Paraburkholderia fungorum: one gene and its partner. Each later gene encodes a partner of the first gene's protein in a complex. Links are inferred from orthologs where the notes say so. Each region holds a gene or a part of one and is shown in the gene's direction. Other genes may lie near its edges.

Region 1 (3,315 bases):
AGTTGAACGGACTCGGCAACATCAACGCGGCGCCGGGTCTCAAACTCGCGGCCGAATACGTCATTTCGAAGGACTTCCCGCTCGTGCTGCGAGCGGACGTGCGGCGCTATTTCGGCGGATCGAATGGCTGGATCGGCGATTTGGGTGCGTATATGCCGATGCCGGGCAGCACGAAGCAGTTCTTCTGGTTCGCGGGGCCGAACGTGTCGCTGGCCGACTCGAACTATATGAACAGCTGGTTCGGCGTGAATCAGACTCAGGCTGCGCACTCGCAGTATCAGCAGTATCACGCGAGTGCCGGATTCAAATCGGTGGGCTTCGGGATCAGCGCGGTCTGGCTGTTCAACAAGCACTGGTTCGCGACCGCAGACGGCGCTTTCGAACAGTTGGTGGGCAGCGCGGGCAACAGTCCGATTACGCGCAGCAAGGCGACCGGCGTGGCGGATATCTCCATCAACTATCGCTTCTGACGTAACACGTTTTCCTGCTGGTAAGGCTTCTGTATCAAACCCGCGCTGCGCGTTCGCGTACGCGCGGGTATATCGCTTGCTGACTTCTTGTTGCGCGTCAAACCGGCTTTTCAACGGCGCGCCAGAACACAAGGAGTCGATCCCCATGGCAGGAAAAACGAATTCGCAGAAGCCCGCGGCAAAGAACGCGCAGGCTGGTGATCCGAAATCGAAGGATCTGGAAAAATTTCGCGTCAAGCCGGACGGTGAAGCGCTGAGAACCAATCAGGGCGTCAAGATTTCCGACAACCAGAACACGTTGCGCGCCGGTCCACGCGGACCGTCTCTGCTTGAAGATTTCATCATGCGTGAAAAGATCACGCACTTCGATCACGAACGTATTCCTGAGCGCATCGTGCATGCACGCGGTTCGGCGGCGCACGGCGTGTTTCAGGTTTACGAGTCGATGAGCGAATACACGAAGGCGGCGTTTCTGCAGGACCCATCGGAGCAGACGCCCGTTTATGTGCGCTTCTCCACGGTGCAAGGTCCGCGTGGTTCCGCCGATACCGTGCGCGACGTGCGCGGCTTTGCGGTGAAGTTCTACACGCAGGAAGGCAATTACGATCTGGTCGGCAATAACATGCCGGTGTTTTTTATTCAGGATGCCATCAAGTTCCCGGACTTCGTGCATGCGGTGAAACCGGAAGCGCCGAACGAAATGCCGACCGGCGGTTCCGCGCACGATACCTTCTGGGACTTTGTATCGCTCGTGCCCGAGTCCGCGCATATGGTGCTGTGGACCATGTCAGACCGTGCGATTCCCCGCAGCTTGCGCACGATGGAAGGCTTCGGCATTCATACGTTCCGCTTCGTGAATGCCGAGGGTAAAGGGCGATTCGTTAAATTCCACTGGCGTCCGGTACTGGGTTCTTACTCGCTGCTATGGGATGAGGCGCAGAAACTTGCGGGCAAAGACCCGGATTTTCATCGACGCGATTTGTGGGAGTCGATTGAACGGGGTGACTTCCCGGAGTTTGAACTCGGCGTGCAGATTGTCGAGGAAGAAGACGAGCACAAGTTCGACTTCGACCTTCTCGATCCGACCAAGCTGATTCCTGAAGAACTGGTGCCGGTGAAAATCGTCGGCAAGATGACGCTCAATCGCAATCCGGATAACTTCTTCGCCGAGACTGAACAGGTGGCGTTCCATCCAGGCCATGTCGTGCCGGGTATCGATTTCTCGAACGATCCTCTGCTGCAAGGGCGCCTGTTTTCCTATACGGATACGCAGATCAGCCGCCTCGGCGGACCGAATTTCCATGAGATTCCGATCAACCGTCCGGTATGCCCATATGTCAACAATCAGCGCGATGCGATGCATCGGCAGACAATCAATGTCGGGCAGGCTTCGTATGAGCCGAATTCGCTGAGCGGCGGCTGGCCTAAGGAAACCGATCCCGCGCCGTCGGACGGCGGCTTCGAAAGTTATCAGGAGCGCGTGGAAGGCACGAAGATTCGCGTGCGCAGCGAGTCGTTCGCCGATCATTTCTCGCAGGCCGCGCTGTTCTATAACAGCATGTCGCAACCGGAGAAGGACCATATCGCCGCGGCGTATCAATTCGAACTCGGCAAAGTGACGAAGCCGGAAATACGCGCTCGCGTGGTCAACGAGATTCTTGCGAATTTCGATGCCGGCCTGGCGGCGCAAGTTGCCGAAGGTTTGGGTCTCCCTGCGCCGAAGAAGGGGACGGCGAAGCTGGCGGGTCCGAAGGAGTCGCCTGCGTTGAGCCTGCTCAATCGTGTGCAGCCGGGTATCAAGACTCGCAAGATTGCGTTGCTGGCCGCGCCCGGTTCGGATGGCGCGGCGATTAGAAAGCTTCAGCAGGCGCTGCAGGGCGAGGGCGCTGCGCCGATGCTGATTGCGCCGACACTGGCTGCCATCGACGGCATGGCGCCCGATGCGACGATTGCCGGCCTGCCTTCGATCATGTTCGACGCGGTCATCGTAGTCGGCGGCGATGCGGGCGCGAAGGTGCTGGCGCAATCGGGAGACGCACGGCATTTTGTGCTTGAAGCGTTCAAGCATCTGAAGGCGATCGCGGCAATCGGTGCGGGGCGAGACGTGCTAGTGGCCGCACAATTGCCGGACAATGCGGACGGCGTATTCACGGGTGACGACAAGAAGGCGACGGACGTGCTCAAGGCGTTCATCCAGGCCGCTGAGCAGCATCGCGTGTGGTCGCGTGCGGCGCAGGCGGAATCGGTGCCTGCGTAATTTGCCTGAGTGGTCTGAGTGCTCTGGAAGTGACACGCTGAAGTAAAACTGGCCGGTGCTGTTCAGACCGGCCAGTTTTTTATGCACGACCGCGGCAGTGCGAAGTCAGCCGCGCGAACCGCGCCTAAGGATTCACCCGCGTCCCACGCAGCCGGTGCGTATTTTTAGACGCGGCCGCCGCCGATGCCGCCGCAGCCGACACCCCCGCCGGCCCCTCGGGAATATCGCTGGGCCGCGCGGCCTGGGCCGATTGCGGATACATCACCAGCAGTGCGCGCAGCACACCGTTGGTCCATCCAAAGCCGTCCTGCAACGGATATTCGCCGCCTCCCGCCGACACACCCGGCGTCGCTGCATCGACATCGTATTTCTCCACGAGCTTACCCGTGTGCTGGTAATAATCGACGTTGGTCCTGATCCAGCGCGTCGCGATGGTGCGCGCCAGTTCCGACTCGCCATACCGCCGCAAACCCAGCACGGCCAGATATTGCAGCGGCGCCCAGCCGTTCGGCGCATCCCATTGCTGACCGCTATTCACTTGCGTGGTCGCAAGCCCGCCCGGACGCAGCAATTCGCGTTGCACGGTCG
Region 2 (3,078 bases), on another replicon or contig:
TCTCACGCGCGATCGCCACTACGGCGAAGGACGCGCTGGCGACAGGCCGTATCTGGTCGTCGACACCGGTGGTTTCGAGCCGGTCGCCAAAGAAGGCATCCTGCACGAGATGGCGCGTCAAACCCGCCAGGCGGTCGAGGAATCCGACATCGTCGTGTTCATCGTCGACGGTCGCAATGGGCTCGCGCCGCAAGATAAGACCATCGCCGATTATCTGCGCAAGGTCGGCCGGCCGATTTTCCTGGTCGTCAACAAGGCGGAGGGCATGAAGTACTCGAATGTCGCCGCCGACTTCTACGAACTTGGTCTCGGCGACCCGCGCGCGATTTCGGCAGCGCACGGCGACGGCGTCACGGAAATGATCAACGAGGCGCTCGGTGTTGCCTACGCCGGTCAGCCGGAAGAGAGCGACGACGAGAAAGAAGCGCGTGGCGTGAAGATCGCGATCGTCGGTCGTCCGAACGTTGGTAAGTCGACGCTGATTAATGCGCTGGTCGGCGAAGAACGCGTGATCGCGTTCGACATGCCAGGCACTACGCGCGATTCGATCTACGTCGACTTCGAGCGTCAAGGCAAACCGTACACGTTGATCGACACGGCTGGTTTGCGCCGTCGCGGCAAGGTGTTCGAAGCGATCGAGAAATTTTCGGTGGTGAAAACGCTGCAGTCGATCTCCGACGCGAACGTCGTGATCCTGCTGCTCGACGCGCGCCAGGACATTTCGGAACAGGACGCGCACATTGCCGGTTTCGTCGTGGAACAAGGGCGCGCGCTGGTCGTTGGCGTGAACAAATGGGACGGTCTTGATTCGCATGTGCGCGACCGCACCAAAGCCGACCTCGAGCGCAAACTAAAATTTCTGGACTTTGCCAAATTCCATTTCATTTCCGCACAGGAAAAGAGCGGGATTGGGCCGCTGATGCGCTCGGTCGACGACGCGTACGCAGCGGCAATGGCCAAGCTGCCGACGCCGAAGCTGACGCGCGCATTGATCGACGCTGTTGAATTCCAGCAGCCGCGCCGACGTGGTCCGGTGCGCCCGAAACTGCGTTATGCCCACCAGGGTGGACAGAATCCGCCGGTCATCGTGATTCACGGCAACGCACTTGATGCAATCACCGAAACGTATAAACGCTACCTCGAAAACCGCTTCCGGGAAACTTTCAAGCTGGTTGGGACTCCATTGCGCATAGAGTTCAGATCATCGACGAACCCTTACGCGGATAAAGGCTGAAACCCGCGTGTGTGCTGGGTTTGGCCGCTTAGGCCATGCCCTCGCGCAAAAACGAAAATCGGCTATAGTGTAGCGGTTGATGGCGGATCTCTTTTTCCTTCGTCGTCAATTTAGTCAACCTGCAAAAAAATACGGAGTTTGCTATGAGCAACAAAGGGCAATTGTTACAAGACCCGTTTTTGAACGCACTGCGTAAAGAGCATGTGCCGGTGTCGATCTACCTGGTCAACGGCATCAAGCTTCAAGGGAACATCGAATCGTTCGACCAGTACGTCGTGTTGCTCCGGAATACGGTCACCCAGATGGTCTACAAGCACGCAATCTCGACAGTCGTGCCAGCCCGTCCGGTGAATTTCCACCCGGATTCTGAACAGTCCTAACCCCTGTCGCGGCCGGCGTAGCGTCGCCCGTTGGCGATTACTCCCGGCCGCCTTATCTTGATACCCTCCAATTTGATCAATGCAGCGCTTGTCGGCATCGACTTCGGTAAGATCGATTTCGAAGCCAGTCTCGAAGAACTCAGCCTGCTCGCGCAAAGCGCGGGTGCCAATCCGTTAGTTACCCTCACCGGACGCCGGTCCAGCCCCGACGCGAAGATGTTCGTCGGCAGCGGCAAGGCCGAAGAATTGCGTCTTGCGTGTGAGGCGAACGACATCGAACTCGTCATTTTCAATCACGCTCTGGCACCTGCGCAGCAGCGCAATCTGGAGCAGGCGCTTAATCGCCGTGTGATTGATCGCACCAGTCTCATCCTCGATATTTTTGCGCAACGCGCCCGCAGCCACGAAGGCAAGCTGCAGGTGGAGCTCGCGCAGTTGCAGTATCTGTCGACCCGGCTGATTCGTGCGTGGACTCACCTCGAGCGTCAGAAGGGCGGTATCGGTTTGCGCGGTCCTGGTGAAACGCAGCTCGAAACCGACCGCCGCCTGATCGGCGAGCGCATCAAGGCGCTCAAGACGCGGCTTGAGAAGCTGCGTCGTCAGCATGGCACGCAGCGTCGCGCGCGCAGCCGGAATCAGACGATGTCGGTGTCGCTGGTCGGCTATACGAACGCGGGCAAATCCACGCTGTTCAATGCACTCACTAAAGCTCAGGCGTATGCTGCCGACCAACTGTTCGCGACGCTCGACACAACGTCGCGCCGCGTGTATCTCGGCGACGAAGCGGGGCAGGTGGTGGTGTCCGATACGGTCGGGTTCATCCGCGAGTTGCCTCACCAGCTGGTCGCGGCATTCCGTGCCACGCTCGAAGAAACCATTCACGCCGATCTGCTGCTGCATGTGGTCGACGCATCGAGCGCAGTGCGCCTCGATCAGATCGATCAGGTGAACGAGGTGTTGCACGCTATCGGCGCGGACACGATCCGGCAGGTGCTGGTATTCAACAAGATCGACGCGGTGCCCGAGTTGGCGGCCCGTGGGGACGCGGTTGAGCGGGATGAGTATGGTAATATTTCGCGCGTCTTTTTGAGCGCGCGCACCGGGCAAGGGCTGGATACATTGCGCGCTGCCATCGCTGAAATCGCTACTGCCGAACCTCTTGGCGACGTGCTGATCGAGCCGTCGGAAGAAAACGGAACGGCAGCACCGCACGACGACCGCAAGGTCCCAGAACTCGGGCACTGACCCGTCCCAATTGCACTGACCCGCTGTCTACTCTGGTGAACGAACACAGGTGAACGATTACAACGAGCGGAGTATCTGGCTGCGCATGCGCGCCATGCTGTCACTGAACGATCCGCGCTGGGGCCGGGGCGATGGCAATGGAGACCGGCAACGGCCGAACGATCCCAAGCGCCCACCCAAAGACGGTGAAGGGCCGCCCGATCTCGACGAGATGTGGCG

Evidence for each region.
Region 2: the proteins of katE (region 1) and hfq are in contact, whole or in part, in a crystal structure (PDB 3VU3), measured with the Escherichia coli proteins. The link is inferred for Paraburkholderia fungorum from one-to-one orthologs.

What each region holds. Positions count from the first base shown.
Region 1 is NZ_FNKP01000002.1:1,470,555-1,473,869, reverse strand. Bases 179-3,171 are described here. They hold katE (catalase HPII), read left to right. Parts: upstream 179-615; coding sequence 616-2,727; downstream 2,728-3,171. Other genes in these bases: treA (alpha,alpha-trehalase TreA), read right to left, coding at 2,852-3,171; BLS41_RS22480 (MipA/OmpV family protein), read left to right, coding at 179-470. Also shown: more of BLS41_RS22480, read left to right, coding at 1-178; more of treA, read right to left, coding at 3,172-3,315.
Region 2 is NZ_FNKP01000001.1:2,490,126-2,493,203, reverse strand. The notes cover bases 240-2,995. They hold hfq (RNA chaperone Hfq), read left to right. Parts: upstream 240-1,377; coding sequence 1,378-1,614; downstream 1,615-2,995. Other genes in these bases: hflK (FtsH protease activity modulator HflK), read left to right, coding at 2,909-2,995; hflX (GTPase HflX), read left to right, coding at 1,645-2,859; der (ribosome biogenesis GTPase Der), read left to right, coding at 240-1,234. Outside these bases: more of der, read left to right, coding at 1-239; more of hflK, read left to right, coding at 2,996-3,078. UniProt on the Escherichia coli protein: RNA chaperone that binds small regulatory RNA (sRNAs) and mRNAs to facilitate mRNA translational regulation in response to envelope stress, environmental stress and changes in metabolite concentrations.